DNA from 2 places in the Kribbella sp. CA-294648 genome. Region 2 is predicted to be linked to the other one. Evidence: riboswitches for the same ligand, from Rfam matches in the RefSeq annotation. Region 2 holds a riboswitch; the other holds the start of a gene.
The links. Region 2 has a riboswitch for S-adenosylmethionine ahead of ACQPYM_RS18075 (aminotransferase class V-fold PLP-dependent enzyme). Riboswitches for the same ligand answer to the same signal wherever they lie in the genome.
Positions count from the first base shown of each region.

Region 1 (7,202 bases), 2.5 Mb from region 2:
GGCAGTACGCCGTACTGGTCGATCACGATCGCGCGCATCGGGTCATCCTATCCACTGGGTTTGCATGATCATGCAGAGCAGTGCATACTTATTCTCATGTCCAAGGTCATCACGTCTCTGCCCGTCGGTGAACGGGTCGGCATCGCCTTCTCCGGGGGTCTCGATACGTCGGTCGCGGTCGCGTGGATGCGCGACAAGGGCGCCGTGCCCTGCACCTACACCGCCGACATCGGCCAGTACGACGAACCCGACATCGACTCGGTCCCCGGTCGCGCCAAGGCGTACGGCGCCGAGATCTCGCGGCTGGTCGACTGCCGTGCGGCGCTGGTCGAGGAGGGCCTGGCCGCACTGACCTGCGGCGCGTTCCACATCCGCACCGGCGGCCGGGCGTACTTCAACACCACCCCGCTGGGCCGGGCGGTGACCGGCACGCTGCTGGTCCGCGCGATGCTCGAGGACAACGTCCAGATCTGGGGCGACGGCTCGACCTTCAAGGGCAACGACATCGAGCGGTTCTACCGGTACGGGCTGCTCACCAACCCGAACCTGCGGATCTACAAGCCGTGGCTCGACGCCGCCTTCGTCACCGAGCTCGGGGGTCGGAAGGAGATGAGCGAGTGGCTGCTCGCCCACGACCTGCCGTACCGGGACAGCACCGAGAAGGCGTACTCGACCGACGCGAACATCTGGGGCGCGACGCACGAGGCGAAGACGCTCGAGCACCTCGACACCGGGGTGGAGACCGTCACCCCGATCATGGGCGTGAAGTTCTGGGACCCCGAGGTCGAGATCGCCACCGAGGACGTCACGATCGGCTTCGTCCAGGGCCGGCCGGTGACGATCAACGGCAAGGAGTTCGGCTCCGCGGTCGACCTGGTACTGGAGGCCAACGCGATCGGCGGCCGGCACGGGCTGGGCATGTCGGACCAGATCGAGAACCGGATCATCGAGGCGAAGAGCCGCGGCATCTACGAGGCGCCCGGGATGGCGCTGCTGCACGCGGCGTACGAGCGGCTGGTGAACGCGATCCACAACGAGGACACCATCGCGGCGTACCACAACGAGGGCCGCAAGCTCGGGCGGCTGATGTACGAAGGCCGCTGGCTCGACCCGCAGGCGCTGATGATCCGGGAGTCGCTGCAGCGGTGGGTCGGCTCGGCCATCACCGGTGAGGTCACCCTGCGGCTGCGGCGCGGCGAGGACTACTCGATCCTCGACACCACCGGCCCGGCGTTCAGCTACCACCCGGACAAGCTGTCGATGGAGCGCACCGAAGACTCCGCGTTCGGCCCGGTCGACCGGATCGGTCAGCTGACCATGCGGAACCTGGACATCGCCGACTCCCGCGCCAAGCTGGAGCAGTACGCCGGCCTGGGCATGATCGGCACAGCCCACGCCGAACTCCTCGGCGCCGACACCACCCTGATCGGCGAAATGACCCAAGGCGGAGCCGACGCCATCGCCTCCCGAGGCCAGGTCAACCCCGACGACGAACTCCTCGACAACGCAGCCATGGAATTCGGCACCGACTGACCCCAGCAACAGACAACCACAAGAACAAAACTCTTTAAAAACAAAGAAAATTCTTGTGTTTGCCTAGGTTCTCGTCGCAGAGATGAGGCGGAAGACCACCGCGCTGGCGCGGCTTGTCTTCCGCCTTGTTGGGTTTGTCGATGCCCGCCAATTGCCGGCTGATGCACCTACGGTTGCTCGCCTCGCGGTTGCGCGAGGCGAGCCTCAGGCGAGCGAGCCCGGCTGGCGGCGGCAATCACCCTTCCTCGGCACGCGAGGCGAGCCGCAGGCGAGCGAGCCCGCGCCCGGCTGGCGGCGACAACCACTATCCCTCGCCTCCCCGATGCGAGCCGTAGGCGAGCGAGCCCGGCTAGCGGCAGCAACCCCGCATCACCCGATGCGAGCCGTAGGCGAGCGAGCCCGGCTGACGGCGACAACCATCCCTCGCCACTCGATGCGAGCCGCAGGCGAGCGAGCACCCCGGGCCCCCACACCGTCTCCACCCCACGGCGCGGCCACCACGCATTTACAGGCGGACGACTGCCTGCGCCACAGCGGCGGATTCCCGCCTCATCAGCGCGGCGAGAACCTCAGACAGCTTAGAAATAAAAGAAAATCTGTCTAGCTGAGGTTCTCGCCGTTGGTGAGTGGCTGTCAGCCGCCGGCGACGGCGGGGATGATGGAGACCTGGCCGCCGTCTTTGATGGAGGTTTGCAGGCCTTCGGCGAAGCGGACGTCGTCGTTGTCGACGTAGATGTTGACGAAGCGGCGGAGTTCGCCCGACTCGTCGAGGACGCGGCTCTTGATGCCGGGGTACGACGTGTCGAGGGAGTCCAGCACCTCGCTCAGGGTGGAGCCGTCGACGGAGACCTCGGACGCGCCCTGGGTGTAGGGACGCAGGATGGTCGGGACACGGACGCTGACGCTCACTGCAGACCAGCCTTCACGAAGGCGTCGTACGACGCGGGGATGGTGACCTTCGGGCCGACCCGGTCGGCCACGGCGTCGAGCGTCTTGAGCCCGTCGCCGGAGTTGATGATGACGGTTTCGGCGTCGGGGTCGAGCTGGCCGGTCTCGATCAGCTTCTTCAGCGTCGCGACCGTCACCCCACCGGCGGTCTCGGTGAAGATGCCCTCGGTGCGGGCCAGCAACTGGATGCCCTCGACAACTTCTTCGTCGCTGACGTCCTCGATCACGCCGCCGGTACGCCGGGCCACGTCCAGCACGTACGGCCCGTCGGCCGGGTTCCCGATCGCCAGCGACTTCGCGATGGTGTCCGGCTTGACCGGCTTCACCACGTCGTGGCCGTCGCGGAACGCCTGCGCCACCGGCGAGCACCCGGTCGCCTGCGCGCCGTAGATCTTGTAGTCGGTCGCGTCGACCAGCCCGAGCTTGCCCAGCTCGGTGAAGCCCTTGTCGATCTTGGTCAGCTGCGAGCCGGACGCGACCGGGATCACCACCTGCTGCGGGATCCGCCAGCCGAGCTGCTCGGCGATCTCGAAGGCGAGCGTCTTGGAGCCTTCGGAGTAGTACGGCCGGACGTTGACGTTCACGAACGCCCAGCCCTCCTCCTCACCGGCGATCTCGGAGGCCAGCTTGTTGACGTCGTCGTAGTTGCCCTCGACGGCCACCAGCGTCCCGCCGTACACGGCGGTGGTGATGATCTTGGGGCGCTCGAGGTCCTGCGGGATGAACACGACCGAGCGGATCCCGGCCCGGGCGGCGGCCGCGGCGACCGCGTTCGCCAGGTTACCGGTGGAGGGGCAGGCGAAGACCTTCATGCCGAGCTCGCGGGTGGCGCTCAGGGCGGACGCGACGACCCGGTCCTTGAAGGAGTGGGTCGGGTTGCCCGAGTCGTCCTTCACCCACAGCTTGCGCAGGCCGAGCTCGCGGGCCAGGTTGCCGGCGTCGATCAGCCGGGTGTAGCCGGGCTCGGTGTTCGGGAAGCTGGCCACGTCGACCGGGACGGGCAGCAGTGGCTGGTAGCGCCAGATGTTCTTGGGTCCGGCTTCGATCTGCGCACGCGTGATGGCCGGGAACTCGTACCCGACCTCCAGCGGGCCGAAGCACTCCATACAGGCGTAGAACGGACCGAGTTCGGACTTCGCGCCACACGCGCGACAGCTCAGGTGCGTTCCGTTGCCGAAGGCACCTTCACGGATGGTGTGGGTGGTCGGCGCGGTGCTCAGGCTCATGGCGGAGTTTTCCCTCCTCATCTTCCCCGGACCGGATCTCGGCACAGGACGGATTTGGCACCGTTCCGCCGCCGAGGCCTCGGATCGAGACGCCGAACGGGGAGGGTTGCCGGGACTTCAACGGGCCGTTTCCCTCAGTCCCTCTGGATGAGCACTGCCGAGGTTACCCAATCGGGTCCATAATGTGTCTTCGGTTCCCACCATGCGAGACAGCCGATCTCAGCTCACGCCAGGCGCGCGCGCGGCCCAGGCGTGGCCGCCAGCCGTCTCCCGGCCGCCGCCGGCCCGCTCTCGCGGAAGGTCCGCCGGTACGCCGACGGCGACGTCCGCAGCACCTTGCCGAAGTGGTGCCGCATCGTCACCGCGGTGGCGAACCCGGACGCCAGCGCGATCTCCTCAACCGGCGCATCCCCGGTTTCCAGCATCGTCAGCGCCGCCTGCAGGCGCTGGGCGATCAGCCATTTCGCCGGCGTAGTACCGGTCGCTCGCACGAAATGCCGCAGGTAGGTCCGCGGCGACAACCCGGCTTCCCGCGCCAGATCCGGTACGCCGATCGGCTCGGCCAGGTGCTCCAGCGCCCACCCGAGACTCCGGGCGACCGGGGAGTCGTCCGGCTCCGGCGGCACCGGCGACTCGATGTACTGCGCCTGCCCGCCGGCCCGATATGGCTGGATCACGAGTCGGCGAGCGACCGCGTTGGCCACGGCCGCGCCGAAGTCCTTTCGGACCAGGTGCATCGCGAGGTCGAGGCCGGCGGCACAGCCCGCACTGGTGAGCACGTCACCCTCGTCGGTGTAGAGCGGTTCCGGGTCCACCAGGACCGCAGGGTGGAGCTCACGGAGCAGTTCGGAGTACCGCCAGTGCGTGGTCGCTCGACGGCCGTCCAGGAGGCCGGCGGCGGCGAGCGCGAAGGCGCCTGAGCAGATCGAGACGATGCGGGCGCCGCGGGCGTGAGCTTGTTGCAGCGCCTCGGTCAGTTGCGGTGACGTCGGGCCGCGCGGATCGGCGACGCTCGGGATGACGACCGTGTCGGCCGCGGCGAACTCGGCCAGCCCGTGCGGGCTGCTCATCGTCGCGCCACCGATCACCCGGATCGGCTCCGGCGTCTCGGTGCAGACCTTCAGCTCGTACCAAGGCTGGTCGAGGTCCGGCCAGACGAACCCGAACACCTCCATCACGATGCCGGCCTCGAACCCGGTCATCCCGTCGTACGCGAGCACCGACACCGTCGGCCCCCGCACCACCTGCCCGTTCCGCGTCATGTGTCGTAATCTTAGCGATCATGGTCATCCGCGCCACTTCTCCCGCGGCAGCGGAACTCGCACGATGGAGTCATGTTCGAGAAACTGAAGGATTTCGCCGCCGGGATCGCCGCCGCCGGAGCGATCCGGCACGGCGCCGAACCTCCGGCCCGGGCGTTCAATTCCCCCGCCGCCGCTCGACCATCCGCATCATCGGAGTCGCTGCGACGCCGTGCACAAGCACACTCAGCGCAACGGAGAACCCGACAGTCGCCCACAACCACGGCAGATCCGCACTGAAGTCGGACCCCGCATAAGCCAGGTAGTAAACCGAGCCCACACCCCGTACTCCGAACGCGGCCGTCACCCATCGCTCGGACTGCCGCAGCCGAGTACCGGCCAGTGAGAACCAGGCGACCACCGGCCGGATCACCAGCACCAGCAGGAGCCCGATCGCGGCCCCTCCCCAGGTCAGCGGCTTCAGCAGCCCTCCGGTGATGGCCACTCCGAGCAGCAGCAGGATCCCCCACGTGAAGATGTGCTCGAGTTGCTCCAGGAATCCGTGCAGCTCGCCGTGGAAGTCGTGGCTGCGTTCGGCTGCCCGGATCGTCAACGCAGCAACGAAGACAGCGACGAAGCCGTAGCCGTGCAGCACTTCCGCAAGCCCGTAGACGCCCAGGGTCATCGCCAGAGCCATCACCGGCTCGCGAAAGTTCGACAGCCGCAGCGTCGGCACCGGCGCCGCGAAGGCCATCTTCCCGAGCAGCCAGCCCGCTCCGACCCCGATGGCGACACCGATCACCATCTTGCCGATCAGGTGCCAGGCGAACCACTCGAGTCCCCAGTCACCGACCGCGCCTTTGGTGGCGGCGAAAATCGCGGCGTACACAAAAGGGAAGGCGAGCCCGTCGTTCAGGCCGGCCTCCGAGGTGAGCGCCAGCCGGATCTCGTCGTCCTCCTCAGGCTCGGCCCCCTCACCGGTCGAAGGCCCCTGCACCTGTACGTCGGACGCCAGCACCGGATCGGTGGGCGCCAGCACCGCGCCGACCAGCAAAGCCGTCGCGGGCGCCAGTCCGACCAGCCAGCCGACACCGGCGACGGCAGCGATACAGGCGGGCAATGCGATGAGGAGAAGCCGCCACGTCGTACTCCACCGCCGCCATCCGATCGGCCGGTCAATGGCCAGACCGACGCCCATCAACGCGAGCAGCAGAGTCAGCTCGGCCAGATGCTCGGTCAGCTCGGGTTCCGCGATCGGACTCAGGTGGCTCCGGTCGACGAACGCGCCGAGAAGCAAACCAGCGCTGAGGAAAGCGATCGGCGCCGAGACCGCGTACCGGCGTAGCAGCCGCGGCAGCACGGCGCCGACCAAGAGAGCAATGCCGGCCACCAGGTACAGGCCGTCCCCGTCAATTGTCATTACCGACCCAGTGCCCAGATCATGCACCTTCCACCACTGGGCCTACTGGGCGTGCTTCAGCGGCTGACGCGGCTCTGCATCTCCGTGGCGAACGTCTCGATCGCCACCTGCATCTTCGCCAGCTCCGCCGGGTCCGCGAACACCTCGCCCAGCGTGCTCGAATCCACGTCATCTCGGTCACCACCGTCGCCCCGCCACCAGCGAGGGCTTCGATCAGGAACGCTAACGAAGGCGGTGGGTGGCGCCGGGAGTATGGGTGGGAAGGGATTTGCGGGGGCCGTAGCGAGGGTGGGAGATGCCGGCGAGGCCCAGGAGAGCCTGGACGCGGAAGCGGTGGCCTCGGTAGGGCTCGATGACTTCGGCGCAGCCGTCGTCGTCCAGTTCCTCGCCGATGAGCGCGTAGGAGACGCTGCGCGAGACGTGATAGTCGGCAAAGGAGAACGCGTCGGCGTCACCATGAGCCCGCTGCCGGACCTCGGCCGCCGTCCACACGCCCACGCCAGGCAGCGACCGCAACCGCCGCTCGACCTCAGCTCCGTCGCTCAACTCCAGCGTCCGCTCCAATGCCGCAGCCCGGGTCGCCGCCGTGATCACCACCCGCGACCGCCGGCCCTCGACGCCCGCACGCAACCACTGCCACGACGGAATCAACCGCCAGTCCTCCGGCGCGGGCGGCACCATCATCTTCCGCCCGTCCGGCGACCCCGGCCCCGGCGCCGGTTCGCCGTACTCGCGCAGCAGCATCCGCCACCCCGCGAACGCCTCCTTGCCGGTCACCACCTGCTCGATCCCGGCAGCAGCCATCGCCTCGAAAACCGCCCGCGTCCGCGGTAC
Region 1 is NZ_CP191981.1:1,331,193-1,338,394, reverse strand. It holds gene ACQPYM_RS06565 (zinc-dependent alcohol dehydrogenase family protein) at 1-38, opposite strand, end outside; gene argG (argininosuccinate synthase) at 97-1,533, shown strand; gene ACQPYM_RS06555 (ubiquitin-like small modifier protein 1) at 2,167-2,442, opposite strand; gene thrC (threonine synthase) at 2,439-3,707, opposite strand; SAM riboswitch class I at 3,722-3,861, opposite strand; gene ACQPYM_RS06545 (helix-turn-helix domain-containing protein) at 3,932-4,969, opposite strand; gene ACQPYM_RS06540 (cation:proton antiporter) at 5,127-6,368, opposite strand; gene ACQPYM_RS06535 (DNA-3-methyladenine glycosylase family protein) at 6,591-7,202, opposite strand, start outside.
Region 1: another riboswitch for S-adenosylmethionine. It lies ahead of thrC (threonine synthase); the one in region 2 lies ahead of ACQPYM_RS18075 (aminotransferase class V-fold PLP-dependent enzyme).

Region 2 (7,202 bases):
TACGGCGTCAACGAGAGTGGTAGCGACTGGATCACCTTCCGGCTCCGGGAGGTCGCTACCGGCGCTGACGTTGACGACGTGGTGACAGAGGCCAAGTTCTGCGAGGCCACCTGGCTGCCGGACTCGTCGGCGTACCTGTACCTGCACTACCCGACCAGTGGGCGCGCTGAGGGCACTGAGACGAAGGCGCTCGGTGGCGGGCAGCTGAAGCTGCACAAGGTTGGTACGCCGCAGCAGGACGACGAGCTGATTCTGAGCTTCCCGGACAACGACCGGATCTTCATCGGTCCCGAGGTGTCCGACGACGACCGCTACCTGGTGATCACGATCAGCCAGGGCACGGACCCCGCCACGAAGCTCTGGTTCTACCCCATCACGGATGGCGCGCTGGGCGAGCCGATCAAGGTGATCGACGAGTTCCGCGACGAGACCGTCTTCGTCCGGATGTCCGGTGAGCAGCTGGTACTGCGAACCGACCGCGACGCGTCCCGCGGCCGGGTGGTTCAGTCGGACCTGGCCGGCACCTTCACCGATCTCATCCCCGAGGGTGAGGGCGCGCTGCAAGCCGTCAGCGGCACCGGGTCGGGGCTGGCCGTGCTCTCGCTGATCGACGCCCAGCCGGTTCTGTCGCTGCACGATCTCGACGGGGGCAACGCCCGGGTCATCCCGGTGCCGGGTGGGGCCGTCGTCGGGCTGAACGCGTCACCGAAGTACGACGAGGTCTTTGTCGGTCTCTCCTCGACCACCGACCCGACGGTCTCCTACCTGGTCTCGGCGGAGACGGGCGAGTTCCGGGCGCTTCCCGAGCTCGTGCCGCCCGGTTCGGGCTTCGTCTCGCCGGAGATCATCGTCACCCGCCGGGTCGAGCCGGGCCGTGAGGTGCCGTACTTCCTGATCAGCCGGGCCGACCTGACCTTCGACCAGCCGCGGCCGACCCTGATGTACGGGTACGGCGGGTTCCGGATCCCGGTGCTGGCCGACTACCGGCCGGGGTGGCCGGCCTGGATCGCGGCAGGCGGCGTACTGGTGATCACGAACCTGCGGGGCGGTGGCGAGTACGGCAGCTCCTGGCACGACGAGGGGCGGCTGGCCAACAAGCAGAACGTGTTCGACGACTTCATCGCGGTCGGGGAGCACCTGACCAAGACCAAGGTGACCACGCCGCACAAGCTGGCCATCCACGGCCGCAGCAACGGCGGGCTGCTCGTCGGAGCAGTGATGGCTCAGCGGCCGGACCTGTTCGCAGTAGCGCTGCCCGGTGTCGGTGTGATGGACATGCTGCGCTTCCACCTCTTCACGGTCGGCGCCGCTTGGGTATCCGACTTCGGGTCGCCCGACGACCCGGCACAGTTCGAGGACCTGCTTGCCTACTCGCCGCTGCACAACCTGCGCGAGGGCACGGCGTACCCGGCCACCCTGGTCGTCACCGGCGATCATGACGACCGGGTGGTGCCGCTGCACAGCCACAAGTTCATGGCGACCCTGCAGCACGTGCAGGCAGGGCAGAACCCGGTCCTGAGCCGCATCGAAGTCAACACCGGCCACGGTTTCGGGAAGCCCGCCGCCATGGTTGCTTCGGAGTGGGCAGACCTGCTGGCGTTTGCCGCTCACCACACAGGTCTGGAGCCGGGGGTCTAGCTGGTTTGAGGGGTCTGCGCCGAGCGGTGGCGCTGGGTCCCTCGGTGGTTCACCAGATCCGGGGAGCCTCGAGGTCGCGGGGGTCGCCGACGGGCTGGCAACCGTGGGCCGACTCCTCGTACTCCGCCGTCAGGCCATTGGTAGCCAGGTTGCGGACGGCGTTTACGAGGCGGTCCACGTGCTCACGCGTCGTACCGAGACCGAGGCTCGCGCGGACCGCCGTACAGTGCTCCGGCGAGCCGGCGAGCAGGTGCCCGACCAGCTGGTGCGCGCAGAACTTCCCGTCCCGCACGCCGATCCCGTACTCCGCGCTCAGAGCCGCGGACACCAGGTTCGAGCTGACGCCCTCGACCGTGAAGCAGACGGTGCCGACCCGATCCGCGTCGACCCCGAAGATGTCGTACGTCCTGACGCCGGCGATCTGGGCGAGGCCGGTGCGGAGCCGAGCGAGCAGGCTGCGCTCGTGCTGCTCGATCGCCTCGCGGTGCTTGCTGATCGTGGCGCAGGCGGTGGCCAGGGCGATCGCGCCGATCACGTTGGGGGAGCCACCTTCGTGCCGCGCGGGGCCTTCGTTCCAGACGGTTGCCTCGCTGGTCACCGAAGCGGTCGCGCCGCCGCCGTACAGGTAGGGGTCTGCGGCGTTGAGCCAGTCGGCGCGGCCGATCAGGGCGCCGGCGCCGTACGGGGCGTAGAGCTTGTGACCGGACAGCGCGACCCAGTCGACGTCCAGCTCCTGGATGTTTACTTGGCGGTGCGGGGCGAGCTGCGCGGCGTCGAGGCAGACTCGCGCGCCGTGGGCCTTGGCGACGGCGGCGATCTCAGCGATCGGGAAGATCTCGCCGGTGACGTTCGATGCGCCGGTGATGACGACGAGGCGAGGGCCCTCGGGGGCGGCGCGCAGGGCATCGGCCACTGCAGTCACCGCTGCGGTCTGGCTTGTCGGCGCTGCGAGCCGGACGGTCCGCTCGGCCGGCCAGGGGAGGAGGGCCGCGTGGTGCTCGGACTCGAACACGATCACGGTCGCGTCTTCCGGGACTGCCCGGGCCAGGAGGTTCAGCGCATCGGTGGTCTGACGGGTGAAGATGACCTGGTCCGTTGGGCGCGCGCCGACGAAGGCGTGCACCTCGGCGCGAGCCCGCTCGTACCACTGCGTGGTGATCCGCGAGGCGTAGCCGTTGCCCCGGTGCACCGACGCGTACGACGGGAGCGCGGCCTCGACCGCGGCTCGTACCGACTCCAGACACGGCGCGCTCGCACCGTGGTCGAAGTTCGCGTAGTCCGTCACGCGGCCGTCGGCCAGCGGGACCAGCAGGTCATTCGCGACGGTGGCGGGGACGCTGCCGGTGGTGAGCCGGGCGACGGTGGGCCGGACGGCGGCCGTGCTGGTGGCCGGCTCGAGGATGGAGAGGATCGACATGGTTCTGCTCCCGGGTGGTCCGCACTTGCCGATCGGGGTGTCCGAACGGCCGGGTCCTCACCCGGGGCACCCCACCGCGGAGGAGGGTTGCCGGCCAGCAAGCCGGGGCTTCGCGCTGGCACTCATGACCTGCCGAAGACGGTAACCGCCTGGCTGGCGCCGACGCCAGTGCAAGTCTCGTATCGTGGGATACTCGAACGTATCGTGAGACGACAGGCGTGGCGGTGGGGCCTTTCGTGTCGTTGGGTGGGGCACCGGTCCGTCGTGACGGCTGCCGGGCAAGGATGACGGCATGACCTGGATCGCACCTGAAGTCGAGCGGCCCGGCGGCTCGCTGGTCGCCCCCGAACAGGAACTGCTGGCCGGCTACCTGAACTTCTACCGGACCACGCTGCTGCACAAATGCGCCGGCCTCACCGCCGAGCAGTTGGCCAACCGGCCGTCACCGCCCTCCAACCTCTCGCTACTAGGCCTGATCCGGCATGCCCGGAAGGTGGAGCGGATCTGGTTCCGCATCCACTTCGCGTCCGCCTCCACGACTTCGCCGGCCGAGCCCGCTTTCGATCCCGCGCTGGGCAAGGACGCGGATTTCGAACTGATCGACGCCGGCCAGGCGCAGGCGGAGTACGAGGCCCTCGTCGACGAGTGGGCGCTGTCCGACAAAGCAGCCGAGGGCTACTCGCTCGACCAGCAGTTCACCGTCAGAGGCGAACTCTCTTCGCTCCGGATGATCTACCTCCACCTGATCGGCGAATACGCCCGCCACTGCGGCCACGCCGACCTCCTCCGCGAACAACTGGACGGAACCACGGGCGCCTGACTCTCCGCTCGGGAGGGTGGTGTTTGTGCTGTGACGCTACGGATGGGGTGGTGTGATCGGCGTGTGACACGTGTGACTCGAGTGGTAGTCGGGGTAGCCTGCTAGACATGGCGACCCGCACGTCTTCCCCGGCGCGGGCGCGGAAGTCCGCAGCCAGCAGCCCTGCATCGGGCCGTTCGGCGGCAGGTGGCCGCTCCCGTCCGTCAGGCGCCCAGAAGCGTGGGCAGAGCACCAAGCGCGGCGGTTCTACCGCTGCGCGTACTGCCACGCCCAAGGCGGGCGGTGCGGGTCCGTTCGCGACCGCCATGCTCGCCCTCGGCCGGGGGCTGATCAAGCTCTGGATCGGGATCGCCCATCTGCTCGGCGGCATGGTTCGCGGTATCGGGCACGGCGCCCGCGACCTCGACCCGGCCCACCGCCGCGACGGCGCCGGCCTCACCCTGATCGGTCTGTCGCTGGTAGTGGCAGCCGCAATCTGGTGGGACCTGCCAGGCGCGGTCGGCAACGGCGTACGGACAGTGGTCGGCGGCAGCGTCGGCATGCTCGGCTGGGCCGTCCCGCTGATGCTCCTGTTCATCGCCCTGCGCACGATGCGCCACCCGGACCGCAACGGCCCGGCGGGACGCCAGGTCATCGGCTGGAGTGCCGTCTCCATCGGAGTGCTCGGCCTGGTCCACATCGCCAATGGCCTACCGCGTCCCAACAACCCGGCCGACGGCCGGCTGCAGGACGCCGGGGGAGCGATCGGGTACTTCGTCTCCGCGTTCCTGTCCGACCTGCTCACGCAGTACGTGACAGCGCCTTTGCTGGTCCTGCTCGCGATCTTCGGTGCCCTGGTGGTCACCGGTACTCCGATCTACGCGATCCCGCTCCGCGTGCGCGCCGCCTTCGACGTACTGCTCGGCCGGACCGAGCTCCCGGCTGATGCTCCGTCCGTCGCCGCGCAGGCCGACGACACCGTGCGCCTGACCCGCAAGGAGCGGCGCGCGAAGGCCGCTCTCGACGAGGACGGCGAGCCGACCATCAAGCCGTACGACTCGCCGGTGCTCGAGGGTCGCGAGATCTCCAAACGCGGCCGCAAGAAGGCCGCCGTCGAGCCCGAAGAGGACCCGTACGACGTCGACGCGGATGCCGCTGCGGCTGCCGCGGCCGCCGCCCCGCCGATCTACGGTGCCGTGGCGGGCGCGATGAAGGCCGGCGCGAAGAAGGATTCCGACCCGGAGCCGCCCGGCGAGCCGCCGCCGCACACCCCGCTGCCGCAGCGGGTGGAGCAGCTCAGCCTGTCCGGCGACATCACCTACACGCTGCCCGACGGCCAGATCCTGAAGCCCGGTTCGGTCCACAAGGCCCGGACCAAGGCGTCGGACGCCGTCGTGGACCGGCTGACCGAGGTGTTCGACCAGTTCGGCATCGACGCCCAGGTCACCGGCTACACCCGTGGCCCGACCGTCACCCGGTACGAGGTCGAGCTCGGCTCCGCGGTGAAGGTCGAGAAGGTCACCGCGCTGTCGAAGAACATCGCCTACGCGGTCGCCTCGGCCGACGTCCGGATCCTGTCGCCGATCCCCGGCAAGTCCGCGATCGGCATCGAGATCCCGAACACCGACAAGGAGATCGTCAGCCTCGGCGACGTGATCCGGTCGGCCACCGCGCGCAACGACCACCACCCGATGGTCGCCGGGCTCGGCAAGGACGTGGAGGGCGGGTTCGTCGTCGCCAACATGGCGAAGATGCCGCACCTGCTGGTCGCGGGCGCCACCGGCTCGGGTAAGTCCTCGTTCGTGAACTCGCTGATCACCTCGGTGCTGATGCGGTCCACGCCCGACGAGGTGCGGATGATCCTGGTCGACCCCAAGCGGGTCGAGCTGAACAACTACGAGGGCATCCCGCACCTGATCACGCCGATCATCACGAACGCGAAGAAGGCGGCCGAGGCGCTGCAATGGGTCGTCCGCGAGATGGACATGCGGTACGACGACCTGGCCGCCTTCGGGTTCCGGCACGTCGACGACTTCAACAAGGCGGTCCGTACCGGCAAGGTGAAGCCGCCGCCAGGCAGCGAGCGCGTGCTCACGCCGTACCCCTATCTGCTGGTGATCGTCGACGAGCTGGCCGACCTGATGATGGTCGCGCCGCGCGACGTCGAGGACTCGATCGTCCGGATCACGCAGCTGGCGCGTGCGGCCGGTATCCACCTGGTGCTGGCCACGCAGCGGCCGTCGGTCGATGTCGTGACCGGCCTGATCAAGGCGAACGTGCCGTCCCGGCTGGCCTTCGCCACCTCGTCGCTGGCCGACAGCCGGGTCATCCTGGACCAGCCCGGCGCGGAGAAGCTGGTCGGGCAGGGTGACGGTCTGTTCCTGCCGATGGGCGCGAGCAAGCCGATGCGGATCCAGGGTTCCTGGGTCACCGAAAGCGAGATCCGGGCTGTCGTCGAGCACTGCAAGGAGCAGCTGCAGCCGACGTACCGGGAAGACGTCACCGTCGCGCCGGGCCCGAGCAAGGACCTGGACGACGAGATCGGCGACGACCTCGACCTGGTCGTCCAGGCGGCCGAACTGATCGTTTCCACCCAGTTCGGCTCGACGTCGATGCTGCAACGTAAGCTCCGGGTCGGTTTCGCCAAGGCGGGCCGGCTGATGGACATCCTGGAGAGCCGGGGTGTGGTCGGGCCGAGCGAAGGATCCAAGGCCCGCGACGTACTGGTGAAACCGGACGACCTAGAGGACTTCGTCGCCACATTGCGAGGAGAGTGACCCGTGACCGCCCATACCGCGATGCCCCGGTCTGAGCAGCACGCTGTCGACACCGATTCCGTCACCCACGAGTTCACCGTCCGTGCCTCCCAGCCGGTGCACGGAGCCCTCGCGGCCGGCGCCGGCCTGGTCGCGATCGGCTTCGCCGCCTCGGCGTCGAGCAGCCCCACCGGCGTACTGCGCTGGATCGCCGCGGCCGCCTTCGCGCTGCTGGCCGTGGTGTGCGCGCGAGCGCTGACCGTCGGCGCGCTGCTGGTCGCCGACGACGTCGGCATCCGGCTGCGGATCCGCAACGAGTGGGTCGGCACCCGGTGGGAGGAGATCGAGGAGGTGACCGTACTGCGCCGGCGGCACCTGTTCGACGACGGCCGGATCGCGGTCCATCTGCTCGATCCCGGACCGGTGCTCAGCGAGATGCCGGCCGCGACGCGCAAGGTCACCGATGCCAACCGGCGACTGACCGGCACGTCACTCGCGGTACCGTTCGGGTTGACGGCCAAGCCGTCCAACGGGGAAGTGGTACAGGCTCTGCACATGCTGGCGGACACCAGGTGTCCGGTCAGGGAACAAC
Region 2 is NZ_CP191981.1:3,798,011-3,805,212, forward strand. It holds gene ACQPYM_RS18070 (prolyl oligopeptidase family serine peptidase) at 1-1,638, shown strand, start outside; gene ACQPYM_RS18075 (aminotransferase class V-fold PLP-dependent enzyme) at 1,688-3,055, opposite strand; SAM riboswitch class IV at 3,072-3,185, opposite strand; gene ACQPYM_RS18080 (DinB family protein) at 3,348-3,875, shown strand; gene ACQPYM_RS18085 (DNA translocase FtsK 4TM domain-containing protein) at 3,983-6,631, shown strand; gene ACQPYM_RS18090 (hypothetical protein) at 6,635-7,202, shown strand, end outside.